DNA from 3 places in the Sphingomonas sp. GC_Shp_6 genome. Region 2 is predicted to be linked to each of the others. Evidence: riboswitches for the same ligand, from Rfam matches in the RefSeq annotation. Region 2 holds a riboswitch; each other region holds the start of a gene.
The links. Region 2 has a riboswitch for thiamine pyrophosphate ahead of thiC (phosphomethylpyrimidine synthase ThiC). Riboswitches for the same ligand answer to the same signal wherever they lie in the genome.
Positions count from the first base shown of each region.

Region 1: another riboswitch for thiamine pyrophosphate. It lies ahead of OXQ95_RS15850 (TonB-dependent receptor); the one in region 2 lies ahead of thiC (phosphomethylpyrimidine synthase ThiC).
Region 3: another riboswitch for thiamine pyrophosphate. It lies ahead of OXQ95_RS11440 (TonB-dependent receptor); the one in region 2 lies ahead of thiC (phosphomethylpyrimidine synthase ThiC).

Region 1 covers NZ_JALNUO010000017.1:53,133-62,693, reverse strand. The annotation lists gene pnuC (nicotinamide riboside transporter PnuC) at 1-562, opposite strand, end outside; gene OXQ95_RS15855 (phosphotransferase) at 562-1,656, opposite strand; gene OXQ95_RS15850 (TonB-dependent receptor) at 1,701-3,935, opposite strand; TPP riboswitch at 4,076-4,185, opposite strand; gene OXQ95_RS15845 (DUF4239 domain-containing protein) at 4,243-5,100, opposite strand; gene OXQ95_RS15840 (DUF892 family protein) at 5,099-5,836, shown strand; gene OXQ95_RS15835 (hypothetical protein) at 5,896-6,207, shown strand; gene OXQ95_RS15830 (YsnF/AvaK domain-containing protein) at 6,406-6,816, shown strand; gene OXQ95_RS15825 (OmpA family protein) at 6,809-7,459, shown strand; gene OXQ95_RS15820 (YsnF/AvaK domain-containing protein) at 7,490-8,320, shown strand; gene OXQ95_RS15815 (aminoglycoside phosphotransferase family protein) at 8,411-9,388, shown strand; gene OXQ95_RS15810 (hypothetical protein) at 9,381-9,561, shown strand, end outside.
Region 2 covers NZ_JALNUO010000010.1:64,477-74,037, reverse strand. The annotation lists gene OXQ95_RS12620 (sulfite exporter TauE/SafE family protein) at 1-346, shown strand, start outside; gene OXQ95_RS12615 (ferritin-like domain-containing protein) at 397-912, opposite strand; gene OXQ95_RS12610 (MipA/OmpV family protein) at 1,131-1,991, shown strand; gene OXQ95_RS12605 (ferritin-like domain-containing protein) at 2,254-3,327, shown strand; gene OXQ95_RS12600 (ferritin-like domain-containing protein) at 3,352-4,365, shown strand; TPP riboswitch at 4,459-4,569, shown strand; gene thiC (phosphomethylpyrimidine synthase ThiC) at 4,612-6,552, shown strand; gene OXQ95_RS12590 (GNAT family N-acetyltransferase) at 6,568-7,053, shown strand; gene OXQ95_RS12585 (DUF427 domain-containing protein) at 7,108-7,392, opposite strand; gene OXQ95_RS12580 (hypothetical protein) at 7,471-7,596, opposite strand; gene OXQ95_RS12575 (alkylphosphonate utilization protein) at 7,660-7,959, opposite strand; gene OXQ95_RS12570 (sterol desaturase family protein) at 7,956-8,699, opposite strand; gene OXQ95_RS12565 (GNAT family N-acetyltransferase) at 8,710-9,246, opposite strand; gene crtY (lycopene beta-cyclase CrtY) at 9,383-9,561, shown strand, end outside.
Region 3 covers NZ_JALNUO010000008.1:128,647-138,207, forward strand. The annotation lists gene OXQ95_RS11415 (sodium:proton antiporter) at 1-300, opposite strand, end outside; gene OXQ95_RS11420 (phosphatase PAP2 family protein) at 360-1,058, opposite strand; gene OXQ95_RS11425 (hypothetical protein) at 1,099-1,356, opposite strand; gene OXQ95_RS11430 (hypothetical protein) at 1,552-1,869, opposite strand; gene OXQ95_RS11435 (amidase) at 2,054-3,583, shown strand; TPP riboswitch at 3,690-3,799, shown strand; gene OXQ95_RS11440 (TonB-dependent receptor) at 3,923-6,160, shown strand; gene OXQ95_RS11445 (phosphotransferase) at 6,187-7,287, shown strand; gene pnuC (nicotinamide riboside transporter PnuC) at 7,287-7,859, shown strand; gene OXQ95_RS11455 (SDR family oxidoreductase) at 7,947-8,681, opposite strand; gene OXQ95_RS11460 (helix-turn-helix domain-containing protein) at 8,812-9,123, shown strand; gene OXQ95_RS11465 (amidohydrolase family protein) at 9,137-9,561, opposite strand, start outside.

The DNA of each region.
Region 1 (9,561 bases), on a different contig from region 2:
CGTTCGGAAGGATCCGCGTCGCTTGCCAGCGTCGGTATCCGAGGCTCGCGAGCACCGCGAACGCGGCATAGAGCCCGGCCGTCAACGCCAGGCCCTTGAAGAGGAACATGCCAACATAGATCGTGTCTACCACGACCCACAGAAGCCAGTTGGCGGCGTGTCGCCTCGCGGCCCAGTATTGGGCGACGAGGCTGAAGCTGCTCAACGTGGCATCGATCCAGGGGAGCGCCGCATCGGTGTAGCGGCTGGTGAAAAATCCGATCACGATGCCGCCGATGGCACCGGCCGCGAGACCGAGGCTTAACTGTCGTGTGGGCACCGGCGCGACGACGATCGCTCCGGCATCGGACTTGTTCCGGCTCCAGCTGACCCATCCGTAGAGTATGCTGACGCCGAACGCCGCCTGCAGCGCCATGTCGGCATAGAGGCGGACGTCGCGGAACAGCTTGAAATACAGCGCGCAGGCCAGCAGGTTGAGCGGCCAACATAGCATCGATCGCCTGGCCGTCAGCCAGATCGCCAGGAAGCTGACGGCGACGGCAATTATCTCCAGCCCCGACATCAATCCTCCGCCAGCTGGTCGAGGAACGCGCGTCCGGGCCGCGAACGGAACCACTGTGCGTGGCCAATCAGATAATCGTCCCACGCAGCCGCCGCCTGATCGGGACGGCCGACGATGCCAGCGAAATAGTCGATCTCCGACAGCGCGAACTCGATGTGGACGAGCGGCAGCAGCTGGACGAGCGTCGCGAGGTCGGCGGCGCTGAGCGGCCGTATGATGCGATACCCGTCGAGGGTCGCGCGTGCGGCGCCGGCATTGGCAAGATCGTCCCGTTCCCCGAGGCCCAGCCACTCGATCGCGGTGCGCTCGATCGCGGTCGCGAGGTCGTGGAGCGCGCACGTGCGCGTGGCGAGACCGAAATCGAAGATGGTGCGGACGTCGCCCGCGGGCGTCCACAGGAGATTGGACGGATGCCAGTCGTTGTGGGTCCATAGCGACGGGTGGGCCGCTAGCCGTTCGCCAAGCCCGTCCGCATTCGCCGCGAGCAGCGCGGCCAGCTCGCCCCGCCACGGCCTGTCCGCCAGGAACGCCGCGAGCGCCGGGCGGGCGGCGACATAGTCCTGTGCCGCGGCGAGCGGATCGGGCGCGGTCAGGATCGTGAGGCTGGCGACGAGCGGCTGGGGATCGCGGTCGGGCGCGTCGAACCCCCGGGCCGCGACGTGCAGCCGGGCGAGCGCCGCACCCGCCGCCTGGGCATGACCATGCGCGAGGAACGGCGTCCACGACGGCCGATCGCGATAGAGGTCCAGGCCGGGCGCTTTGCGATGTAGCTCGTAGGTCCAGTCGCCCAGCGCGATCGCGGTGGCGCCGTTGTCCGTGACGATGATCTCCGGCACCGACAGCCCCGCACCGGCGAGGTGGGCGACGAACGCATGTTCCGGCGCGAGCGCGTAGAGCGTGCGCAATCGCCGATGATGCCGCTTGAGGAAGAACGCGCCTCCGCCGGTTTCCACCAGCGTCGCCGCCGAGAACGGGCGCGGCGAGTGCCAGCGCAAGGCGACGAGCCGCCCGGCCACCGGATAACAGGCAAGGATCGCTTCAGCCTCAGCCGCCGTGATCGCGGGCCATGCCGGCGCCACCAGCCCGGTGCCAATGCCGTGCACGCGGTGTGCCCCGTCCGGCGTCGCGACCACCACCGTCAGAACGCGCGCGAGAGCGTCGCCACGACCGCGCGGCCGCTGCCGACGAAATAGGCAGGCGGCGATCCGGGGATAATCGTGCCGCCGCGCGCGACGGTGTCCTGCGCGTTGGTGCCGATCGCCTCGACGCCTGACAGCACGTGCGGGTTGGCCGCGTTGACGACGTTGAGGCGCAGGTCGGTGCGGTGCGCGTCGATCAGCCCGACGAGATGGACGCCGATCGATAGGTCGATTGTCGCATAGCCCGCGATGCTCTCGTCGTTGGTGAACGTCGAATATTGGCGGCCGATGTATTTGCCTGCCAAGCTGCCGAACAGGCGGCCGCCGTCATAGGTGCTGCCCAGCCCGAACTGCACCGCGGGACTCGACACCGCACGCCGCCCGCGCGTCGGCAGCAGGTCGCCGTCGGCCGGCAGGTCGTCGTCCAGCCGCGCGTGCAAATATTCGCCCGAGGCGTAGAGGCTGAGACCCTTCGCCGGTCGATAGTCGATCTCGCCGTCGACCCCCGCGGACGTCTGTCGCCCCGCGTTGATCGTCGAATTGACGAGCGCGCCGCCGACTTCGACCACCGTCGCGAGCTGACGGTTGCGGAAGTGATAGTGGAACGCGGTCAGCGACGCCGACACGACCGGACCGACGTAGCGATAGCCCACCTCCTCGGAGACGGAATATTCGTTCCGGAGCGTGGTGGTCCCCTGCCGGCCCACCACGCCGCCGTCATAGCCGTCGTAGAGCGTGTATTCATCCGGCGCGCGGAAACTGGTCGTCACGTTGGCGAAGAGCTGCTGGCGATCGCCCAGCCGGTAGTGGACGGCGGCGCGGGGCAGCGCGGCGAAGCCGTCGAACCGCACGCGCGCCTGTGGCCCGGGCAGGTAGTTGCGCCCGTCGTGCAGCACGTCGACTCCCTTGAAGCCGACATCAAGCGTGAGGCGCGGCGTCACCGCGATCGCGTCGGCGACGAAGAACCCCTTGGTGACGGTCACCGTCCGCTCGTCCTCGTAAGCGAGCAGCCGGCCGTCGGCGGTGTGGATCGCGTTGGCCGCATAGCCCCATTGGTCGATCGGGTGCCCGTCGGCGGCGATCGAGGTATAGGACTGGACGTCGTGGTCGGTCCCGTAATCGAACCACAGCCCGGCGGTGATCCGGTGCGCGCCTGCGGTGAGCGTGAGCTTGGCGACGTCGCCGGCGCGAAACTGGTCGCCGGTGAAGTTGCCCAGCACCGTCGCCGTCCCGTCCACCGCGCCGGGAAGCGCGATCGGCAGCGCGAGCGGCTCCGCGCCGAGGTAATTGCCCGTCGTCGACAGCTGCGTCCCGTAGGGCGAGTTGCCATAGCCGAACTGGCCGTAGGTCGTGCTGTCAAGCGCCAGCCGGTCGCCCAGCGCCAGATGTACCGGCACCGAGACGTAGACGTTGCGGAACGGGCTACGATACAGCCGCCAGTAGTTGGTGTCCCCGTCGGTGTAGCGCTTGTCGTAGTTGAAGCCGCGGCCCACAGCGTTCCATTGCGCCAGCGTCGGGCTGAGATAGCTCGACGTGTCGGTGTCGTTGAACGACACCGCGATGCTTGCGCGGTTGCCGGCACCCCATTCTTCCAGCAGCTTGGCGTCGACGTGCTGGCGTAGGTCGTAGCCGGCGCCGCGCCAATTGTCCGCGCGGTTGTTCGAATAGGAGAGAAAAGCCCGAAGCCCGGTCGATCCGATCGTGCCGCTGTCGAGCCGCACGAAGGACCGCCGCTCCGCATAGCTGCCCCGCGACAGGTCGACGAGTGCGCCGCGCGTCCCCTTGGGATCGTCGAGGATGAGCGACAGCAGCCCGCCCGCGCTGCTCACCACGGGGGAATCGATGTCGACCGCGCCTTGTGCCAGCGTGATCCGGCGCAGGTTTTCGGCATCAGTGAATTGCGAGGGATAGGCGTAGTAATAGCCGATGTCGTTCTGCGGCGCTCCTTCCAGCAGCACGCCGATTTCGTCCTGGCCGAGCCCGCGTAGCGTGAGGCTGGAACTGGTCGACAGGCCATAGGGATCGCTCGACGCCACGTTCGCCCCCGGCAGCAGCGCGACGAGCTGGAACGCGTTGAGCGTCGGCGCCTGCTTGTCGATGAACTCGAACGAGATCGCGCTGACCGCCTTCGGGGCCGTCTGCTCGGGCAGCAGCGCTTCGGGATCGCGACGGCCGACGACCTCGACCTCCGCCGGGTCGGCGGAAGCGGTGGCGACCTGCTGGCCCGCCGCCATCGCTGGCGATGCGAAGAAGACGGCCGGCAATCCCGCCGCGAGCGCCGGCAGGCCCAGGCGTCGCACCGGCGCGGCGGATCGGTGGTGATGGAAAGCCGGCCTGATCATCGTTTCGTGTCCACTCCATGCGGAGAGACAACGGACCTGCCGTCGACCCTCCCTACGCCGGGTTCAACCGGATCAGGTTCAGCGGGTCGTGGGCTGCCGCCCACCTCTCAGTCGCGCGTCAGCGGCTCCCCGGGGATACCGCCTTTTAGGTCGAGGGAGACGATGCGGGAAGTAGTTAGATTAGGGCGTCTTTCGGATGTTAGTTCGGCGTTACGGCCGGGCGGGATGCCGCCGGCCTCGACGGGATGCGAACGTTGTTGGCTACCGGGGCTTCGACAAGTTGCGCGCGTACGAGTTCGAGCGGACCGCTGCCGACGCTCACCCGGCCCCGGAACGGATTGTCGAGGATGCCGACCATGAAGACCAGCAATCCGAGCAGCGCGCACATCTGAACCGTCATCCACAAGTGCATCCGGTAGCTCGCCGTGTGAAAGAACCATGTCGTTGTGATGCAGAGCAGGCCACCGATCACCACCAGCGCCCAAATCGGCGCCGGAAGGCCGCGGTCGACGGCGTTGAGCCGCGCCCGCCGGGTCTCGATCAGGACGTTCAGCTGCTTGAACACTTCGCCTTGAAGGATCTGCTCGTTCGGAGCCGCGGGAGCGTAGGCCATGAGGTGATCCTGGAACGCGTTGACGTATCTGCCGGACTCGGTTGGCACGATTCCCTGCTGCTGCAGCGGCCAGCTCACGGTGATGACGTTCGCCAGATAGCCCGACAGGTCGTGCCGAAGTTCGCTTCGCACGGGTTCCCGGTACGAGCCGACATCGCGATATAGACTCGCCACGACCGCGGCCTCGCCATCCACCTTGTCGCCGACCGCCGAGAACGTCTCCCATGTGCCTATTGCCACGAGCCCGAGCGTGATGCCGTAGAATACCGTCAGCGCGGCCAGGAAGTAGCCGACGATGTCATTGTGCGAGTGGTCGACCTTGTGGATCTGCCTCACCCAGCCACGCGTGAGATGCAATCCGCCGACCCCGAAGACGACGAAGAACGCAATGACGATGGTGGCGAACAGCCAGCTCGGCAGGTCGTAGAGCCAATAGAGCGTCATGGTAATCCTTTCCGCCACCGTAGCCGGACCGGTGCGTGCGCCGGTCGCGATAACGTGCCGCGACTGCGTGTATCAACCAAGCAAGATTATTCGCGAGCCGCGTAAGCGGTCGCCGCTACCGCGAGCCCTCGCATGCGGGATGGCATTTGTCTGTGAAGACGGAACCCGCGCTTCATCCGGGCGCTCCGCCAACAAGCCAGGCAACCAGCTATGGCGGATAAGGAGCCTGCCGATGTCGACCCCCGAGGATCTGAAGGACGTGTACGTTGACGAGATGAAGGACCTGTGGTCCGCCAATGACCAGATGACGAAGGTGCTCAAGAAGATCACGAGCAAGGCGAGTGACGCCAAGCTCAAGGAGATGCTGACCTCCTCGCAGGAGGGGATCGCGAAGCACACCGCCGTTCTGAAGGAGTTGATCGCCGCGCAGGACGAAAAGGTCTCGAAGGAGCATTGCAAGGGCATGGAAGGCCTCGTTGCCGAAGCGACGAAGCACGTGCTGGAGGAAGGGCCGAAGAAGGGGCCGGTGCTCGATGTCCTGATTATCGCCCAGTATCAGCGCATGACCCACTACGGTATCGCCGGGTTCGGCACGGCGGCCGCCTATGCCAAGGCGCTCGGCCTCAAGGACGACGCGAAGAAGCTCGCCGAGGCGACCAAGGAGATCTACGGCGGCGACGAGTATATGACCAAGCTCGCCGAGACGTCGGTCAACCTGCAAGCCGAAAACGCCTGATTCACACGGGTGCCCGCCGCGCGGCGGGCACCCGTCCTTTTCGAGATCGCAAAGCCAGTATGAGCATCATGTTGAGCGCTACCTTCGACACACGCCGCGAAGCGGAGATGACCGTCGAACGGCTGGTGCAGGAGTTCGGCCTGGATCGGGCAGCGATCTTCATTGCCGCCGCCGGCATCGAGAACAGCGTTGGCCAGGAACAGGCGGGTTCGGACGGTAAGGCCGGTGGTCCCAGCCCGGAGGCTCGCACCGATACTCCGCTGCATGATACGATCGTCGTAATGGTCGACACGCCGGACGAGGCGACCGCGAGCAAAGTGCGTTCCGCCTTCGCCGAGTTCGAGGCGACGGACGTGTCCGAGGTAGCCTGACGTGGCCACATCCTTGCCTTGGAACGGCAACGATGCAACTATCCGCCTTTATTTGAACACAAGCGGAACCAAAGTTTACTAACTCCGTTAGCGCAACAACCTGCCCGATCGGCCGGTGTCGCACGGGCGGCGTGAGGTTTTGAGCCAGATCGCGAGTAAGCCACGCCCGGTGGTCTCGCAGCCACGATCGGCTCAGACGTGCCAGAACCCGACGATCTCACGCAGATCATCCCTACCGTCGAAGAGTCTGTCACCGTCGACAAGGTCGTGGTGCAGACTGACGCTGTTCGCGTTCGGACGTTGGTCGAAGAGACCGATGTCTTGGTCGAGGACGTCGTTGATCGCGAGGCCCTGAAGATCAAGCGCGTACGGCTAGACCAGCCGGTCACCGTTGCGCCGCCACCGCGCGAGGAGGGCGACACCACGATCATCTCGCTAATCGAGGAGCGGCTGGTGGTCGAGAAGCGGCTGTTCGTCGTCGAGGAAATCCATGTCACGCGGGAGAAGACGCAGGAGCGCGTCACAATTCCCGTCACGTTACGCGCTGTGCGCGCGACGGTCGAGCGGCCCTCGGAACCATCAACAACAGGGAACACGACCAATGGCTGATCCAAATGACACGCGCGGCGCTCCGCCTCGCGAGATCCACATCGAGAAGAAAAAGACCAACTGGCTGGCCTGGATCGCGTTGATCCTGGGTATCCTGGCGGCGCTGCTGGCGCTCAGCCGGTGCAACCGTAATGACGACGCGGTAGTGACCCCCGCGCCTGCACCCACCAGCACGGCGACGACAACGCCTCCGGTCGGTATCAAGCATATGGCGCTGCCAGGCGGCAAGACGGTCGATCTTCAGCCGCAGACGCTGAACTACGACCTGCAACGCTTCCTCGCGAGTAATGCACCTGCGCCGCGGACCTTCACGTTCGACAAGCTGAACTTTGACACTGCCTCTACGCAGATCAGGGCCGACGACCAGCCGACATTGGCTGCTCTGACCCAGATCCTCGCTGCCTATCCGAAGTCGACTGTTCGCCTGGTCGGATACGCTGATGCCCGCGGCACTGATGCTGCGAACATTAAGCTCGGCGCCGACCGCGCAGCATTGGTTGGTAAGGCGCTGACCGATGGCGGCATCGCCGCCAGCCGGATCACCACTGCCAGCGGCGGCAACAGCAACCCGGTCGCGAGCAACCAGACCGCGAACGGGCAGGCTCAGAACCGCCGCACCGAGCTGGTGGTCACCGCCAAGTAGTTTCCCCCTTCTACCCCCAGGAGAATACCCATGACCCGTACGATCACCGCGTTGTTCGATAAACGTGCTGATGCCGAGGCTGCCGAAGCCCGTCTGAAGGCCTCCAACGTTGATGCCGGCCACATCTGCATCCATGACCAGTCGACGCAGGGCTACAGCGCCGACAAGCACTCGACCCACACCGACATGGGCATGTGGGCATCGGTCAAGAACGCGCTTCTTCCCGATGAGGATCGCCACACCTACGAGGAGGGTGTCCGTCGCGGCGGCTTCCTGCTGACCGCCGACGTCGGCGAGGAGCATATCGACGACGCGGTGAAGGTGCTGGAGGAGGCCGACACGGTCGACATCGACGAGCGCTCCAATCAGTGGCGCCAGTCGGGTTGGGACTATGCTCCTGGTGCCGCTCCGACAGTCGGTGCCGCTGCTTATGGCACCACGGCGGCACCCATGAAGACGGAGACTAATGCGGCCGGCGAGGAGGTCGTACCGATCATCGAGGAGCAGCTAGTCGTCGGTAAGCGCGAGGTTGATCGCGGCGGTGCCCGCGTTCGCTCCTACGTCACTGAAACGGCGGTCCACGAGCAGGTCCGTCTGCGCGACGAGAAGATCAACGTGCAGCGCCGCGCGGTTGATCGGCCGATGACGGACGCCGACGATGCATTCCGCGAGCGGACGATCGACATGACCGCGACCGGCGAGGAAGCGGTGGTCGGCAAGACCGCGCGCGTCGTCGAGGAGGTCGTGATTTCCAAGACTGCTGGCGAGCACGTCGAGGAGATCAACGACACGGTGCGTCGCACCGACGTCGAGATCGACGAGGACAAGGGCACTTCGGTCGATCCGACCTACAAGCGCTGAGCGAAGACGTGGAGTCGTGCGGGCGTTTTGCCCGCACGACCTTGTCGCCACCCACTCGAGCAAGCGACTTAGTCGAGGAAGGAGCAGACGTTGTATCTTGATCCTGCTTCCTCTGGCACCCGGACTACAATCGACGTGACCATGCGTGAGCGCCGATTCGGCCTTGAGCAAAACCTGTGGAACCGCGTCCGTGCTGCGTTTCCATCGCAGACGTGTTCGACTCTCCGGCTTGAACAAAGCGGTGGCGATCACCTGCTGCTTATCGTTGACGAGAACCGAGCCTTTCGATTTCCGCGGCCCGGCAAGCATGGGCTTGGGCTCGAGATTAGCGTGCTGGAGTGCCTGCGGGGACAGGCGCGGGTCGCCATTCCCGCCTATGACCTGGTGGACCCCGACGGCGGGTTCGCAGGCTATCCATTGATCCCGGGGGTTCAGCTGACCCCCGCACGCTTCTCGGCGCTGTCGATCGATGCTGGACGGACGGTTCTGGCCGATACGCTGGTGATGCTGAAGCTGCTTCACGCGCTCGAACCGCACCTCGTCATGCCGATCGACCGATGGCCTCGGATGTGGTCCTCCGGCCAATTCGCCGATCGGATCGCTAACGAACGACTGCTGTTGCTCGCAAATCGGCTGCCCGTGTTGGCCATGCCGATCGCCGCGTTCCTCGATCGCTACCGCATCGACCGGGCGCCGCGCGACATCGTGCTCCATGGCGATCTCGTCTGCGATCATTTGCTGATTGACGAGACGACGGATCGGCTGGCCGGCATCATTGATTTCAGCGACGTCGCGCTGGGCGATCCCGCGCACGATCTGCTTGGATTCTGGACGTATGGCGCGCCGGCCGCTGCCTATGCGGTTAAGTGCTGTGCCGATGCTGACACCGATCCTACGCTGTTTGCCCGATCACACCGTCACTTCGTCCGCTACGAGATTGACCGCCTATATGAGAGTATCGTCGATGGCGCCTCGGACCGCACCATTCAGCAGCATGGCACGAAAGTGATCGAACTGATCGCCGCTTCGCTGCGCGCCGACCCAATCACAGGAGAGTATGATGGCTGAACCGACCACACACGAGAACGACTTGCCCGAGCGCGAACTGGCAGCGCGGTATAAGGCCGCAGCGATGGACGTGAAACAAGATCCCATTGCGACGGCTGGACAGGCGAAGCAGCGGGCATCGTCGTTGCTCGATCAGGTCAAGGACAAGGTCATCACCGTCGCCTCGACCCAGA
Region 2 (9,561 bases):
CGCGGCGCAATCGCTGGTCGGCGTCTATGGCGGCTATTTCGGTGGTGGCGTGGGGCTGATGACGACCGCGATCTACGGCCTGCTCGCCAACGCCACCCCGCGCGCGCTGTTCGCGCCGCGCACGCTGATGCTGGCGGTGGCCAATTTCGCCGCGGCGATCGTGTTCGCGGCGACCGGACTGGTGCGCTGGACGGCGTGCCTGCCGATGCTGGTCGGGGCGGTGGTCGGCGGATGGGCGGGCGCGCATCTCGGCCGCCGTCTCTCGCCGCGCGCGATCCGCTGGTGGACGCTGATCGTGACGGGCGCCACGACCATCGTCTTCTTCCGCCGCGCCTATGGGCTCTGAGGGAAACGAGGCCGGGCCGCGGGCATACTCCCCGCGGCCCGGCCCTGGGCTCAGGCGCTGACCGCTTCGGCCTTCGCGTTCACCTGGCTGGTCGCCAGATCGGTCAGCTTGTCGTCGGTCGCATATTCCTCGTCGAGCGTTTCCTTCAGGATCGCGGCGATGTCGTCGCGGCCCATCTGCTTGGCCCAGGTAATCATCGTGCCGTAGCGCGTGATCTCGTAATGCTCGACCGCCTGCGCCGAGGCGATCAGCGCCGCATCGAGCACCGCCTTGTCGGCGATGTCGCCGGCCACCTCATTGGCCTCCTTGATGATGCCGTCGATCGCCGGGCAGGTGACCGCCTTGGCTTCCTCGCCGCGGAGCTGGAAGATCTTCTCGAGCCGTTGGATCTGGCCTTCGGTTTCGCGAAGATGCTGCTCGAAGCCCGCCTTCAGCGCCGGGGCCGTCGCCTTTTCGATCATCTTCGGCAGCGCCTTGGTGATCTGGTTCTCGGCATAATAGACGTCCTGGAGCTGGTGGTGGAACAGGTCGTCGAACGTCGCGATGTCCTTGCTGAACAAACCCATGACATGATGTCCTTTCAAGTGGATCGACGGCGCCGCCGTCTGAAGCGGTAACGCGCACGCGCCCTCAGGGTCCCGCCCGCGTCCAAAGAGTTTTTCGGGGGCAGCGCGGGCGGTGGGGTGATGCTGTTATGCAACACCTGGGTCGGGATCGGTAGCGCGGTGGAGCCAACGCGCCGAGGGGGCGTTTCGGAACTGAAACATCTTCTGGAGCCCTCGCCTTGCGCCGATCCACCTTCGTCCTGTTCGCCGCGGCCTCCGCCGCCCTTCTCGCCCCCGCCGCCGCCATGGCGCAGGACAGCAGCGCCGGCGGCGGTCAGGCGATCGACCTGAACGCCAACCGCGTCACCGTGGGCGCCGGCGTTGCCACCGTGCCCAGCTATGACGGCTCGCGGCACAACGAGATCACCGGCATCGTCCAGGCGCAGGGCGTGTATGACGGCTATGCCTTCGCGGTTGCCGGCACGCAGTTCTCGCTCGATCTCATCCGCAATGCCCCCGGCCCGGTGTGGGACTTCCAGCTCGGGCCGGTGGTCAGCCTCAATTTCAACCGGGTGAGCCGCATCGACGATGCCCGCGTCGAGGCGCTCGGCAAGAAGAAGCTCGCGGTGGAACTCGGCGGCTTCGTGGGCATCGGCAAGACCGGCGTCATCACCAGCCCCTATGACAAGCTGTCGGTCAACGTCACCTATGTCCATGACGTGACCAACATCTACGACAGCTATGTCGTCACCCCGACGATCAACTACGGCACGCCGCTCAGCACCAAGGCCTATGTCGCGCTGTCGGGCAGCGCGAACTATGCCGGCCGCGGTTACGCGCAGAGCTATTTCGGCGTCGATGCGTTCGGTTCGGCGCGCTCGGGCCTGCCCGTGTTCAACGCCAACAAGGGCTGGAAGAACTATAACCTCACCGCGCTCGGCAATTATTCGATCACCGGCACGCTGCTCCACGGTCTGTCCGTCGTCGGCGGCGTCTCCTATTCGCATCTGATGAACGATTTCGCGGCGAGCCCGCTCGTCAGCATCGAGGGCAGCCGCAACAATTGGTACGGCGCGCTGGGCCTGGCCTACACCTTCTGATTTTTCCGCCGCCGCCGACGCGGCGCGTGGATTTCGAAAATAACTTCGACCCGTCATGCATCCGCATGGCGGGTCGATGCGTATCTGCGCAGGATGATCGGTCCTCGCCCTGTCCCCGCATCCGTTTGCGGCATGGGCCTTCGTGTCTTCTCCAAGTAATCGCAGGTGTTTTTCAAGTATCTGGCTGCATCTCCTGCTTGCAACATATTGAAATTCAACTAGTCTGCGACTCACAACGAAATCCCAGAGGGAGGTTGCCAGCATGTCCGACAGTCAGAAACTGATCGAAGCCTTTGACGCGCGCGTCGAACGGCGGAACGATCGCCGCGCTTTCTTCACTACCGCGCTCGGCGCCGCGGCCGTTGGCGCGGGTGCTTTCGCCTTCGCCAGTGCGGCCTCCGCCCAGTCGGCGGCGAACATCGGCGCGCAGCAGGATCTCGACATCCTGAATTTCGCGCTGAACCTCGAATATCTCGAGGCGAATTTCTATTCCTATGCGGTGTTCGGCACCCCTATCGCCGCGTCGATGACGACGGGCACGGGCACGAACGGCTATACCACGTCGGCGACCTACAATGCCGGCGCGCGTGCGGTGAACTTCCAGGATCCGGTCGTTGCGGCCTATGCCAAGGAAATCGCGCAGGACGAGATCAACCACGTCAATTTCCTGCGCTCGGCGCTCACCTCGGCCGCCGTCGCGCAGCCGACGATCGACGTCGGTATCACGCCGACCGGCGCGTTCAGCACGGCTGCGCGTGCAGCCAAGCTCATCCCGGATGCGGGCACCGGCAACACCCAGACGAGCTTCTTCGACGTCTACGCATCGGACGACAATTTCCTGCTCGGTGCGTTCATCTTCGAAGACGTCGGCGTCACCGCCTATAAGGGCGCTTCGCCGCTGATCTCCAACGCCACCTATCTGTCGGCCGCAGCCGGCATCCTGGCGGTGGAGGCCTATCACGCCTCGTTGGTCCGTACCGTCCTGTACGCACGTGGCACCAGCAGCGGCGGCACGGCGATCCCGGCAGCCTATGGTGGCGGCACCTATCCGGCGCGCACCCCCATCCCCGCGCTCATCACGAGTGCCACGGCGATTTCGGACGCACGCGACAGCCTGGATGGATCGAGCGACGACGACCAGGGCATCGCCAGCTCCACGATCAACGGTGCCAACGCGACCAACATCGTGCCGACGGACTCCAATGGTCTGGCCTATAGCCGCACGCCCGGCTCGGTGCTGAACATCGTCTACCTGTCCAAGGCGGCCATTACCGCCGGCGGGTTTTTCCCGAACGGCGTGAACGGCAACATCAAGACCAGCACGCTGCAGTCGTAAGCCCTTGCATTCGGGAGAGATCCGATGACCGATACGAACACGATGATGGAAATCATGGCGGCGACCGAGAAGCGTCGCGCCGAACGCCGCACCTTTCTGAAATATGCCGGCGGCGCCACCGCCGCGGTCGGCGGCCTGTCGCTGCTCGCCGCCTGCGGTGACGACAACAATCCGACGCCGACCCCCACGCCCACTCCGACGGCGACCGCCACCACGGCGCAGGTCGATATCGACGTGCTGAACTTCGCGCTGAACCTTGAATATCTCGAGGCGAGCTTCTACTCCTTTGCGGTGTACGGCACCGGCCTTTCGTCGGCGAGCATCTCGGGCACCGGCACGGTCGGTACGGTCATGGGCGGCCGCGCGGTGACGTTCACCGATCCGATCGTCGCGGCCTATGCCCGCGAGATCGCGGCGGACGAAGTGGCGCACGTCAATTTCCTTCGTTCCGCGCTCGGTTCTGCCGCCGTCTCGCTGCCGTCGATCAACATCGATGGCAGCACCTCCTCCGGCGCCTTCAGCCAGGCGGCGCTGGCGGCCAAGATCATCGGCCCGGGGAGCCCCAACCCGAACGCGACCACCTTCGATCCCTATGCCTCGGACGAGAGCTTTCTTCTGGGCGCGTTCATCTTCGAGGACGTCGGCGTCAGCGCGTACAAGGGTGCCGCCCCGCTGCTGGTGAACAAGACCTATACCGAGGCCGCCGCCGGCATCCTCGCAGTCGAGGCCTATCACGCCGGCCTGATCCGCACCGTGCTGTACCGCAAGGGGCTCACCGTCCCCGCGCTCGTCACCTATGCGAACAAGATCAGCGACGTCCGCGACGCCGTCGACGGGTCGAGCGACGACGATCAGGGCATCACCAATGCGGACGGCTCGGCCAACATCGTGCCGACCGATTCGAACAGCATCGTGTTCGGCCGCACGACAAGCCAGGTGCTGCACATCGTCTATCTGAACGCCGCCATCTCCAGTTCGGGCGGGTTCTTCCCGAACGGCCTGAACGGCAACATCGTGGCGAGCACGGCGAACACCTGATCGCCCCGCCACCGCGTTCGAGACGAGCCGCGCGATCCCCGGATCGCGCGGCTCTTTTTCGTTGGCGTGGGCGCGGTCGCGCGCTTATGCTCCGGCCATCCCCGGGGGAGCGCTTCGATCCGCGCTTGAGAATTGGGCAGGAGCCCATGACCCGCTGAACCTGATCCGGTTGACACCGGCGGAGGGAGGGAGCGGTTCCGGCTCCCGCCGCCATCGTCCTCGCTCCGACCTATTGGAGCGCGACTTATGCCTGTCCCGAACAAAGCCGATGGGGCCGCTATCCACGCGGCGAACGCGCCGATCGGCGTCACTACCGGCCCGATCCGCGGCAGTCGCAAGATCCATGTCGGCGAACACCGCGTGGCGATGCGCGAGATCATACTCGATCCCTCCTGCACCGAGCCGCCGCTGCGCGTCTACGATACCAGCGGCCCCTATACCGATCCGAAGGCGACGATCGACATCGCCGCCGGCCTGCCGCCATTGCGCCGCACCTGGATCGAGGCGCGCGGCGACGTCGAACCCTACGGCGCACGCGAATTGCGGCCCGAGGACAATGGTCAAATCGGGCCCGACCGTTCGGGCGGCGTGGCACGCTTCCCCCAGGCGGTGAAACGGCCGCTGCGCGCGCGCGCCGGCGCCAATGTCAGCCAGATGCACTATGCCCGGCGCGGCATCGTCACGCCCGAGATGGAATATGTCGCCACGCGCGAGAATCTCGGCCGCGCGCTGCGCAAGGATCACGTCCGCGACGGCGAGTCGTTCGGCGCGAGCATCCCCGATTTCGTCACGCCCGAATTCGTCCGCGACGAAGTGGCGCGCGGCCGGGCGATCATCCCCAGCAACGTCAACCATCCCGAATCCGAGCCGATGGCGATCGGTCGCAACTTCCTCGTCAAGATCAACGCCAATATCGGCAATTCGGCGGTGGCCAGCAACGTCGCGGCCGAGGTCGACAAGCTCGTCTGGTCGATCCGCTGGGGCGCGGACACGGTGATGGACCTGTCTACCGGACGCAACATCCACGACACGCGCGAATGGATCATCCGCAACTCGCCGGTGCCCATCGGCACCGTGCCAATCTACCAGGCGCTCGAAAAGGTCGGCGGCGTGGCCGAGGAACTGACCTGGGAAATCTTCCGCGACACGCTGATCGAACAGGCCGAGCAGGGCGTGGATTATTTCACCATCCATGCCGGCGTCCGCCTCGCCTATATCCCCATGACCGCCAGGCGCGTGACCGGGATTGTGAGCCGCGGCGGCAGCATCATGGCGAAATGGTGCCTCAGCCATCATCGCGAGTCGTTCCTCTACGAACGGTTCGACGAGATCACCGAGATCATGAAGGCGTACGATATCGCCTATAGTCTCGGCGACGGGCTGCGCCCCGGCTCGATCGCCGACGCGAACGACGAGGCGCAATTCCGCGAGCTCTACACGCTGGGCGAACTGACCCACCGCGCCTGGGCGCAGGACGTGCAGGTGATGATCGAGGGCCCCGGCCATGTGCCGATGCACAAGATCAAGGAGAATATGGAAAAGCAGCTTCAGGTCTGCGGCGAGGCGCCCTTCTACACCTTGGGGCCGCTGACCACCGACATCGCACCCGGTTACGACCATATCACCAGCGGCATCGGGGCTGCGATGATCGGTTGGTACGGCACCGCGATGCTCTGCTACGTCACCCCCAAGGAGCATCTGGGCCTGCCCGACCGCGACGACGTGAAGACGGGCGTCGTCACCTACAAGCTCGCCGCGCACGCCGCCGATCTCGCCAAGGGCCACCCGGCCGCGAGGATGCGCGACGACGCGCTGAGCCGCGCGCGTTTCGAATTTCGCTGGCGCGACCAGTTCAACCTGTCGCTCGATCCCGACACGGCGGAGCATTATCACGACCAGACGCTGCCGGCCGAGGGCGCCAAGACCGCGCATTTCTGTTCGATGTGCGGCCCGAAATTCTGCTCGATGAAGATCACGCAGGAGGTGCGCGACTTCGCCGCCGGCCGCGCCGCGCACAACGCCGCTTTGGGCGACGACGGCGGCCCCGCCCGCCGCGACTTCGCCGCGAAGCCCGGCCCGGCAGACGCCACGTTCATCCCCGTCGAAGAGGCCGAAGCCGGCATGGCGCAGATGCGCGAAACCTTTCGCGCGAGGGGCAGCGAAGTGTATCTGCCAGCCGCGGAGTAAGGGCACCCCAACACCATGGCCTTCACGATCCTGCCCTATGACGATGCCCGCGCCGCGGACTTCCACGCCATCAACGCGGCGTGGATCGAGGATATGTTCGTGCTCGAGGACCATGACCGCCACGTCCTTGCGCACCCGCGCGAGGCGATCGTCGACAAAGGCGGAGTGATCCTCTTCATCGCCGCGCCCGATGGCCGGATCGTGGGCGCGGGCGCGCTGATGCAAACGGAACCCGGCGCCTATGAGCTCACCAAAATGGGCGTCCGTGCCGAAACACGCGGATCGGGGGCAGGCGCGGTGCTGCTCGCGGCACTGATCGAACGGGCGAAAGAATTGCCCGGCATCGAGACGCTGTACCTGCTTACCAACCACGCCTGCGAAGCGGCGATCCACCTCTATGAGCGCGCCGGCTTTCTACACGACGCGGCGATCATGGCGCGCTTCGGCCACAGCTACGATCGCTGCGACGTGGCCATGCGCCTGCCTCTCGTCCGGACGTAACGAACCCACGTCGTGACAAAGGGCGCGCATCACCGTGTACGTGGGTGCGCCCGCTCAATCCCGCACCACCACGCCTTTCCAGAACGCCACCCGCCCGGCGATCTCGGCGGCGGCGGGTTTGGGATCGGGGTAATACCACACGGCGTCGGGGTTCTCGGCGCCGTTCACGGCTAGCGTGTAGTAATGCGCGGTGCCCTTCCAGGGGCAGATGCTCGTCGTGGCGCTGGGGCGCAGGACGTCCGGCTCGACCGAGTCGCGCGGGAAATAGGAATTGCCCTCCACGATCACGATGTCGTCGCTCCGCGCGATCAGCATGTCGTTCCAGCGTGCCTCGGCCATGACGTTCCTCCTGCCCGGCGACGCGGTACGCGCGCCGTCGGAGGGAAACGCACCGCAGGGCTCCGGGTGTCCGGCGGATCAGTCGGACGTCGGCGGCGTCGCGGGCTTGCCCTTGGTCGTGGGGTTGGAGGCATTGCCCTTGGGCGGCTTGACGGCCTTGGGCTTGCGCACTTCCTTGTTCGATTTCATCTGGCCCTTGGCCATCGCGGACGTCCTTCGGGGCGGGAGGCCCCGATAGGGCTTACACCTTTTGCCGGCGCGATGACATCAGCGCTTGCGGACGAACTCGGCGCGCAGGACGAGGCCCTTGATGCCGTCGAACTTGCAGTCGATCTCCTGCGCGTCGCCGGTCAGGCGGATCGCCTTGATGAGCGTGCCGCGCTTCAGCGTCTGGCCCGCGCCCTTCACGGTCAGATCCTTGATGAGCGTCACCTGATCGCCGTCCGTCAGCACGTTGCCGACCGAATCGCGCACCACCACCCCGGCGTCGTCCGCCGGTGCCGCGACGCTGCCGGCGGCGATCCATTCGCCGCTCGCCTCGTCATACACATAGTCGCCGTCGCTCATGTCCGTCGTGCCTTCGCATGCGCGCGGGCGAAATCGCCCAGCCCCTTGTCGGTGCCGCAGATCCGGTCCCAGATCCGGAAATACAGGCCGAAATTGCAGCCATATTGCTCGTGATGGCGCTGGTGGTGGCTCGCGGTGATGAGCCAGCCGCCGAGCGGCCCGGCCCACAGCGCCCTCGGAAACAGCTCCCACCCCATATGGTTGGTGACGCCCATCACGGTCATCACGCTCAACACCACCGCCAGCGCGCCGATATGGATCGGGATCAGGAACACCAGCACGGGGATGACGAATGCCCCCGTCAACGCCTCGATCGGATGAAACGCCATCGCCGCCCAGGCGGTCGGCGGACGGCTCGCATGATGCACCGCATGCGCCATGCGGAAGGGCTTGGGGCGGTGCATCCAGCGATGCGTCCAGTAGAACCAGGTGTCGTGCGCGAGCAGGTAGAGCAGCACCGACAGCGGCCAGTACCAGAGCGGCCAGGCGTGGAGATCGGTATAGATCCGCGTCCATCCGCGATTCTGCCAACCCCAGGCGACCAGCCCCGCGGGCACGCCGTAGATCGCGGCCGAGGCGAGGCTCCAGCCGATCTCGCGCCGCATCTGCCGATCGAGCCCGCGGTACAGCCCCGGATGCCGCGCGCGCGTGCCCCAGGCGAAGAGCCCGGAGACGATCAGATAGCGCACGCCCACGATCACCGTCATCGCCAGCGCGGAGAGGATCAGTGCGAGCGTCATCCCCGCGCCCTTACGCCTTTGCGCCCGCGCCCGCCATCCGTTCGAGGATGCGGATCGGCTTGTCGTGATATTGCCCCTCCGCCCAGGGTGCATAGCCGAGATGCGCCGCCAGGCGGAGCGAGGGCGCGTTGCCCGGATCGATGATGCAGCGCGTCCGCGCCAGGCCCCGCGCATCGACCCAGCCGAGCGCGGCGGCCAGCCCCTCGCGCGCATAGCCCCGGCCGTGCGCCGCGCCGGTCATCGTCCACCCCGCCTCGGGCGCATCGTCGATCGCGGGGACGATCGCGCGGCGCGCCTCGATCAGCCCCATCTCGCCGATCCAGCGGCCGTCGTCGCGCGCGCGCACCACCCAGGAGCCATAGCCGAACGCCGCCCATTGCCCGATCGACCGCAACAGCCGGATCCACACCTCCTCGCGCGATCGCGGCTTCCCGCCGATCATCGTATAGACCGCGGGCTCCGCCCACATCGCGGCGCATTCCTCCAGGTCGTCGGGCGTATAGGCCGTCAGCGTCAGGCGGGCGGTGGTGAGCGTGGGCGCGTGCATCGGCGCCATGCTAGCGCGGCGCGGCGCCGGCGCCATCCCCCGCCGGAACCGGGTCTGGTCGGTGCGAATATAACCTGAGTCACCGGCGCGTACGATTGGGCCTGCGCAAGCCGCCCCGCGCGCGCTAGACGGGCGCATGGCCTCCACGCTTCCTTGCGACGTCGCGATCGTCGGCGGCGGGCTTGCCGGCGCGCTGATCGCGCTGGCGCTGAAGGCGCGCCATCCCGCCCTCGTCGTGCGGCTGATCGAGGGCGACGACCGGATCGGCGGCAACCATGTCTGGTCGTTCTTCGGCAGCGACATCGACGCGCGCGA
Region 3 (9,561 bases), on a different contig from region 2:
GTTGAGCGGCAAAGCGACCGCGACCAGGCGGAGGACGCCCGAGCCGGCCGAGCGAAGCTCGCGCAGGTTGAGGTTCAGCCCGCCTTCGAAGACAATGATCGCCACCGCCATGCCGATCGCCGGGCGCATGACCTCGCCCAATGCCACGGATGGCTTCACCACGCCCGCGATCGGACCCGCGATCGCGCCGATCACCAAGAGCGGGATGATCGCCGGCAGCCTCAGCCGCCAGCCGAGCCACTGGCCGAACACGCCGGCGACCGCCACGCCGACGATCAGGAGCAGGATCGTGTCTTCCATGCGGGGCGGCCTTCAGATTCGCGTGCGGCAACAAGGCCATGGCCGATGGCTGTAGCGGTTCACCCGGTCGGCGCCAGCCGCGCGATCCTGTTTCCACGGTTATCGCGTGGCGTATCCGATCCTTCGCGCGGCAGATGCGCGCGCACGGCATCGTTGAAATGTTCGGCCGCCACGCCGATCAGCGTTCCCGCGAGCACGTCACCGACATAATGCGTGCCCCGCGGCACCTGGGCGGCGGCGACGGCCATGGCCGCGGTCCGTGCGGCCATGGCATGCTGCGGATAGCTTCGCGCAAAGGCTTGCGCGACGGCGATCGCGCCCGCGCTGTGGCCGGAGGGGAACGCCGTTTCCTCATGATCGTCGCTGTCGCCTGTCCGGACGGCGGGATCGTCGCCGCTGTCGGGCCGGGTGCGGTCGATCACGGCCTTGACGCCGCTCTTGCCCCAGGTGGCCATGGTGTGTGCGGCCAGCATCTTCACGCCGGTCCTGAAAAGACGGCCGTCGCGCCGGATGGCGCCGGCCGTCATGGTGGCGGCGCAGATCAGCCGCATCTGCGGTTGGTCGCCGATGTCACTGACCGCACCGATCACGCGCATCGGCCACGTGTCCCGCTGACGGTTCAAGCGATCGGAAATTTCGCCGTCCGCCTGCGCGAGTCGGGAGAGCAACTGTGTTGGTGTCATCTGGCAGGAACCGCCGAGGCGGCGCGTTGGGTCCCTGCATGATCGCGCGATGTCAGGCCGATGGCCGACCAGCATATGCCGGCTCCGATCGGCGCGACGCTCCTGTCGACAGTGGCTAATCGATCGGGGCGATGCCCGCCTCCGCGAGAATTTCCGGTGCACGGGTGCCGAGTTCGAATTGGCAACGCCGTCCCTGGCCCGGCATCGTCTTCATGCGTTCCAGTCCTGCGACCGGGAGGGTCGAGCACGGCACCGCGGGCAGATAGATCGCTCGACCGCACCAGGCGCATTCATTCGAGCCCAGCGCGCTGGGCTCCGTCGCCCATGGAAGATGCACGTCCTCTCCGACCCCGGCGTCCAACAGATGCATCAAGCGTCCCTCCCTTTATGAAAGGGCAACAGCGAGACGGCCATTTCCGTTCCGCCGAATGCGACTGGACCGTCCGTCATGTGGCCGCCCTGCAAGGCGACCTGGCGCTTTCAGGCGACCGGCGAACGGGCGTGTACGTGCCCCATCCGACAACGCGATCACAAAGAAGCGGGGCGGCATCGCTGCCGCCCCGGTCGATCAATAGCCGCGATCATTGTGCTTGGCGCGGTAGATGTGCCGGCTCGCGCGGTTCTCGCGCTGCTGGATACGGGCCCGATCGTAGCGCGTGAGGCGCCCACCGTCGCGATAGCGCATATGCGCTTCCTGCCGGTCGATCGAACGCTGCTGATGTTCGACGCGCGCGGCCTCGCGCGGGGTCAGCGTTCCGTTGCGGATGCCGCGATCGATGCGATGCTGCTGGTCATAGTGACGTTGATCGACCGACTGGGCCTGTGCGGCGCCCGTCATCAGACCAAGTCCCAGCATCGCGGCGGCAACTCGAGTGGCAATCTTCATGTCGTCTCTCCTTAGAAGGAACGTGATAGGGCCGCGAGGCTGAACGCGCCGGGAACGCGGCTTGCAGCATCGGTTCACGCGGTGAAGCGTGATCCTGCGTTCGCCGATCGCCTTGCAGCCATTCCCCATACGAGATTGACCGCAGCCGCAATGCTTTGCATCCTGCGCGAAGGGAGATCGGTTTATGATCGCAATGGCGTTCGTTCTTTCGATGGCGGCGGCTCCGCCATCCGCCGAGGCCGCGACCAAGGCCGCGATCGCGCGCGTGCGGCGGGTCGATCCGGCGATCCACGCCGTGATCGCGCTCGATCCGACCGCCATCGCCCAAGCGCGTGCGCTCGATCGGAGCCGGGCGGCGCGGGGTGCGCTGTTCGGGATGCCCATCCTCATCAAGGACAATATCGAAACGACGGGGCCGCTTCCCACCACCGCCGGCAGCATGGCGCTGCTCGGCAACGTCACCGGCCGCGACGCGCCGCTGGTGGCGCGCCTTCGCGCCTCGGGCGCGGTGATCCTGGGGAAGACCAATCTGTCGGAATGGGCGAACATGCGCTCGTCGGCATCCATCTCGGGTTGGAGCGCGGTCGGGGGCCAGACGCGCAATCCCCATGCGCTCGATCGCGATCCCTGCGGATCGTCGTCGGGCAGCGGCGCGGCGGTGGCGGCGGGGCTCACCGACGCCGCGATCGGCACCGAAACGGATGGATCGATCACCTGTCCGGCCTCGGTGAACGGCATCGTCGGCCTGAAGCCCACGGTCGGCCTCGTCAGCCGCACGCATGTCGTGCCGATCAGCCACAGCCAGGATACTCCGGGCCCGATGACGAAGGACGTGCGCACCGCCGCGCTGGTGCTGCAGGCGATCGCCGGCACCGACCCGGCCGACGGGGCGACCGCCGAGGCCGATGCGCATCGCGGCGACTATGCCGCCGCGCTCAGGCCCGATGCGTTGAAGGGGGTGCGGATCGGCGTGATGCGGTTCGTGGGACCATGGTCCCCGGCGGTCGAGGCGGTGTTCGCACGCGCGCTCGATGTCCTGCGTGCCCAGGGCGCGACGCTGGTCGACGTCGCCGCACCCAAGGATCGCGAACGGATCGGACCCGCCGAACTCGCGGTGCTGCTGACCGAACTGAAGGTCGATCTCAACGCCTATCTCGCGACCACGCCCGCGACCGTCCCGTCGCGCACCCTGGCCGATCTGATCGCGTTCAACCGCGCCAACCCGCGCGAACTGGCGTTGTTCGGGCAGGACAGTTTCGAAAAGGCGCAGGCGACCAAGGGGCTGAGCGACCCCGCCTACCGCGCGGCACGCGCGCTGTCGCTGCGGCTCGCGGGGCGCGACGGAATCGACGCGCTGCTCGCTGCCAACGGCGTGACCGCGCTCGTGGCGCCGACGATGCCGCCCGCCTGGAAGATCGACGTGGTGAATGGCGATCAAGTCGCCGGCAGCGGCCCCGCCGATCTCGCCGCGGTGGCGGGCTATCCGCACCTGACGGTGCCGATGGGTGCGGTGCGCGGGTTGCCGATCGGCCTGTCGTTCGTCGGCCCGGCGTGGAGCGAGGCGCGGCTGCTCGGCTATGGCTATGCCTATGAACAGGCGTCGGGCGCGCGTCTCGCGCCGACCTTCGCCCCGTCGGTAGAGGGCGACGCGGCGACGGCGCCGTTGCTGGCACCGCTCCACCCCGCCACGCCAACCCCTGTCTCCGTTCGGTGAGCGTCGTCTAAGCCACGATCGGGAGCTACGGGACCGAATGCCGTTCGTGGTTCCATGCGGCCGCCGCGCGATAACAGTATGCACATGGCAGCGAACGCCCTAGACGATCCCCTCCCCGGGGGGCCGCTGACGCGCGGCTGAGAGGTGGGCAGCAGCCCATGACCCGCTGAACCTGATCCGGGTGATACCGGCGTAGGGAGGGTTGGCGGTCTCTTCCGTTGTCCCTCCATGTGGAGTGGACGTGAGACGATGACGGTTATGGCTTGGCGTGATAACGGCGCGACGGTCCTCCGGGGCGGCGCGCTCGCGCTGATGCTGGGTGCGCCGATGGCGTTGCCCATGGTGGCATCGGCGCAGCAGGCCGCTGCCGCCGATCCCGTGCCGGTGGACATCCGGGTGATCGGGCGCCGCGATCCGGAGGACCTGCTGCCCGACCAGACCGAGCCCAAGGCGGTCAGCGCGATCTCCACGGCGTTCATCGCCAAACAGGCGCCGACGCTCAACGCCTTCCAACTGGTAAACCTGCTGCCGGGAGCGAACGTGTCGTCGAGCGATCCCTATGGTCTCTCGACCAGTTCGAGCCTTACCCTGCGCGGATTGGGCCAGGACGAGATCGGCGTGCTGCTGGAAGGCGCGCCGCAGAACGACATCGGCTATTATTACGCCTATCCCGCGCAGTTCGCCGATGCCGAGAACGTGAAGCGGATCGCGCTCGCGCAAGGCGCGGTCGACATCGATGCCCCGACCATCGGTGGCGCAGGCGGGCTGTTGTCGCTGTCGCTCGACGATCCGCAGGCACGGGCCGGCGGTCTGCTCGACGTCTCGGCCGGATCGTACGCCGCCGCACGGATATTCGCCCGGATCGATACCGGGACGATCGGGCGAACCGGCCTGCGCGGCTTCGTCTCCTATTCGTACACGCGCGCGGATAATTGGCGTGGCGCGGGGTACGACGTCCGCCAGCATGTCGATGCCAAGCTGCTGGACGAATGGGGCGACGGCAACCGCGCCAGCCTGGCATTGTCGTTCAACGCGGCCAATTCCTCGACCTATCCCAGCCCCACGCTCGCGGACTGGCAGGCGTCTGGCCGCGGCTTCAACTACGACGCGCGCTACACCGCGGGCGATACGAATTACTGGCGGCTCTACCGTGCGCCGTTCCGCAATTTCTACGCCTCCGCGCCGGTGCACCTGACGCTCGGCGACGCCATCGCGCTCGACAGCACGACCTACCTGCAGCTCGGCTATGGCAATTCGCCTTATGGGACGCAGTTGAGCACGACCGGCAATTTCCTCGGCAACGAGGCGCTGGCCCAGCCGATCGCCTTGCCCGGCGCGGTGGACGGGGTGGCGACCGTGCTGGGCAACTATACCGGCGATCAGCTTCGTACCGGCAACGTCAGCAAGCTGACGCTGACCGCGGGCGCGCACCGCATCACCGCTGGGCTGTGGTTCGATTACGGCACCGACCGGGTGATCCAGTCCTACACGCCGATCAACGCCGACGGAAACCCGATCGACCCATGGGGTCACGAGGCGAACGCGATCCGCACCGCCGACGGCCGTCTGCTCGCCTATGAGAACGAGCGCACGGTGACCGTGACCAAGGCGTTCTTCCTGGCCGATCATGTGACGCTCACGCCGCGGCTGTCGGTGGATGTCGGGTTCAAGGGCGTCGACGTCCTGCGGGACGGTCGCAACGATCTGCCCGGCCCGCAGACGAGGGTTCGTCTCGACAGCTTCGCGGCGCTGCCGCGGGCGGCGGTCCATTACGATCTCGACGATCGTCAGCAGATCTTCGCCAACCTCACGACCAATTTCCGCACGCCGAACGAGTTCACGCTGTTCGACAGCTATGAGGGTGGCGCGCTGAGCGGTGCGGGCACGACCGTGGTGAAGAACGAATACGCGATCTCGCAGGAACTCGGCTATCGCTATATCGGGCCGAGCCTGTCCGCGTCGGTGACCGGGTTTCATTATGATTTCCGCAACCGGCAATTGGCCACGATCGTCGATGTCGGTGGCGCTCAGGTCAGTTCGACGCTGAACGCCGGATCGCAGCGATCCTACGGCGTCGATGCCGAGATCGACTATCGCCCGGCGCGGAGCGTCAGCGTTTATCTGTCGGGCGAGTATCTTCATGCGCGGCTGGGCGACGATCTGCCGGTCGGCGGGGACCTTTTACCCACGCGCGGCAAGCATGCGGTGTCCAGCCCGACGTTCCAGTTCGGCAGCGGCGGCACCTATGACGACGGACGCCTCTTCGGCAGCTTCGCGCTGAAATATGTCGGCCGCCAATATGCGACGTTTATGAACGACGAGAGCATCAAGGGCTATGCCACGCTCGACCTGTCCGTCGGCCTGCACCTAGCCGACTGGATCGACGGGAAGCGTACCGACCTGCGCATCAATGCGATCAACGTGACCGATCCGCGCGTGCTGTCGGGCGTCCAGGCGGTCACCACCAACGCGCATGATGCCACCGGCCGGGGCGGCACGGTGATCGCTGGTTCGGCACCCGCTTATTATATCGGAAGCGGGGCGGCCGTGATGGCGACGTTGTCGCGCGGATTCTGAGCGTGACCGGCCACCGGGTTCACGGCATGGGCACCGAGATGACTGCCCCGACCTGGCCGGCTATCACCGCCGACGAGGCGGCGGCGACGCTCGCGCACTTCCCGGCGGCGGGGGGGCTGACCGGGGTCCATTGGCATTCTCCCCGGCCCTTTTCCGCTGCGGCGTTGGTCCACGCCACGCACGGCGCGTTCGTGCTGAAGCGCCATCATCGCGGCGTGCGCTCGCCGCAGGGGCTGGCGGAGGAACATGCGTTCGTCGCGCACCTGGGACGCGGCATCTCGGTGCCCGGTCTGATGACGGCTACGGATGGGACGACGGCCATCGCGCTGGGCGAGTGGACCTACGAGTTGCACCGCCAGGCGCCGGGCGCCGACCTGTACCGCGACCGGCTGTCATGGACGCCGTTCCTGTCGCACGCGCATGCTGGCGCAGCCGGCATGGCGCTTGCGCGGCTGCATCGGGCTTCGCAAGGGTTCGATGCGCCGGCACGCCGCAGCCAGCCCCTCGTCGCCAGTTTCACCATCCTGCCCGCCGCCGACCCGATGGCGGCGGCGGAGGCCTATGTCGCATCGCGGCCGGCGCTGGCTGCATTTCTGTCGAAGCGGCCGTGGCGGCGGCAACTGGCGGCGCTGATCGCGCCATCGGGAGACAGGCTGGCGTCGCGTCTGGCGGCCGAACGATCGCTGTGGACGCACAACGACTTCCATCCCTCCAACCTGTTGTGGAGGGCGGACGGAGCGGTCGAGACGGTGTTCGACTTCGGTCTGGCGGACCGGACCTGCGCCATCCACGATCTGGCGATCGCGATCGAACGCACCGCCATCGCCTGGCTCAGGCTGGGGCAGGGCGACGACGACGACATCGCCGATCCCGGCGCGGCGCTCGCGCTGCTGGCCGGCTATGCGACGATCGTGCCGCTGAGCCGCCGCGAACGTGAGACGCTCATCGGCTTGCTGCCTCTGGTGCATCTCGAATTTGCGCTGTCCGAGATCGACTATTTCGCCGGTGTCGCGTCGGATGGGGCTTCCGCCGCGCTCGCGTGGGACGGATATCTGCTCGGTCACGCCGCATGGTTCCGGTCGCCGCCAGGGCGAGACTTCCTGCTGCGGATCGGGCAGGGCGCCTGATGTCGGCGCTGGAAATCGCCGCCGTCGCCACCAGCTTCCTGGCGATCTGGCTCACCGCGCGGCGTCGGATGCTGTGCTGGCCGATCAACCTCGTTGCTTGCGCGTTGTACTTCGAGCTGTTCCTCGACGTGCGCCTGTATGCCGATATGATGCTGCAGGTGATGTTCGGTGCCGGCATCCTCTATGGCTGGATCAACTGGGCGCGCGGAGAGCAGCAAGCGGGAACGGTCGTCGTCGTTCCGCTGCGCGCCGCGCCGGTCGGGGCTGGGCTGGTGGCCGGTGCGCTCGGGGCGGTCGCGATCGGATGGTTCACCAGCAACCACACCGACGCGGCCCTGCCATGGCTGGACGCGACGCTCAGCAGCTTCAGTCTCGTCGCGCAATGGTGGACCGCGCGGCGCCATCGCGAGAGCTGGCTGCTGTGGATCGCGGTGGATGCGATCTATGTCGGGCTGTTCGCGTTCAAGGGGCTGATGCTGACCGCGGGGCTCTACGCCGCGCTCATCGTGCTTGCGGTCCTGGGCTTTGCGGGCTGGCGCCGGAGACGCGCGGACGTTTGCGACGAAGCCTGACGCCTATGGGGTCGTTGCGTCCCACCCGATCGTCGGTGTGCGCGTATCGGCTCCTCCAAGGTCAGCGGAGGAGCCGATCGCCGTCCATCACGCCGTCGCGCCGCCGTCGATGTTGAGCGTGGTGCCCGTGATATAGCTCGCATCGGGCCCGGCCAGGAACGAGACCGCGCCCGCGATCTCCTCGACCTTGCCGTAGCGGCCAAGGGGGATGAACCCGATCATCTGCTGCGCGAACGCGCCGTCGGCGGGATTCAGGTCGGTGTCGATCGGTCCCGGTTGCACGGTGTTGACCAGGATATTGCGCGATGCGAGATCCTTCGCCCAACCGCGTGCCAGCGCCGCCACCGCTGCCTTGGTGGCGCTGTAGACCGCGGTCGCCGGGAAGGCGAGCTCGCCCGATATGCTGCCGATCAGGATGATCCGCGCGCCGTCTCCCAGGTGCGGCAACGCCGCACGCGTGCCCACGTGCAGGCCCTTCACGTTCACGCCGAACTGGTGATCGAAGGTCTCGTCGCTATCCTCGGCGACGGCGGAAAATTCGGCCACGCCGGCATTGTGGACCAGGATGTCGATCGCGCCCAGCGCCGCTGCGGCCTGTTCGACGCCCGCGCGCTGCGACGCAGGATCGGCGGCATCGGCCTGGAACGCGAAGCCGGTGCCTCCGGCGCTCTCGATCGCCGCCACGGTCGCATCGGCCGCGGCCTTGTTGCCCGCATAGGTGATCGCGACGGCCGCGCCATCGGCCGCCAGCCGCTTGGCGATCGCCGCGCCGATGCCGCGCGAGCCTCCGGTGACGAGTGCCTTCTTGCCCTGAAGTGACATGTGAAATCTCCGCAATGTCGCCCGCGATCACGCCATCGTGCGCTGCCGGCAGGCAGGGAGATAGGGCATGATCCAAACGGTTCAACATTCCCGAACTATTAAACTTGTCGGATCTTCCTATATCCAGGGCATGCCCCGATTTTCCCATCCCAGGCTGGAGGACGTGCCGCTCGATCTGGCGCTCCACGCGCTGGCCGATCCCAATCGGCTGAGCATGGTCGCACGCCTGGCGGTGACGGAGCGGCTGAGTTGCACGGATGCGGCACCGTGCGAGTCGATCCCGAAAAGCACGCTGTCGAACCATCTGAAATTGCTGCGCGCTGCGGGGCTGATCGAGACGAACCAGGCCGGGCGCGAGATGATCAACACCCTCCGCCGCGCCGATTTCGATCGCCGCTTTCCAGGCTTGCTCGACGCGGTGCTGGCCAATCAGCCGAGGTGAGGCGTCTTTCGGGTCATTTCATGGGGATTGGCTTCCCCATCACCATGACATAGGCGACGTGAGTCACCGCGTTCGGATCGACCAGCGGGTCGCCATCGACCGCGATCAGGTCGGCGCTCTTGCCGGGGGTGAGCGTTCCGGTTTCGGTCGATAGCCCCATCAGGTCGGCGCCGCCCTTCGTCGCGGCGATCAGCGCATCGCGCGGGGTCATGCCGCCCTTCGCAACCATGAGCCCGATCTCCTGCGCATTCTGGCCATGGGGAAACACGCCTGCGTCGGTGCCGAGCGCGATCTTGATGCCGCCCTTGTAGGCGCGGTTCAGGCCGACGCCCCAGGCCTCGAACGCCTGCCGGGCCTTCTTCTCGCTCGAAGGCTGCAACAGACCCTTGCCGATCATGCCCACCGCCCCGCGAAAGGCCAGCAATGTTGCGACATAAT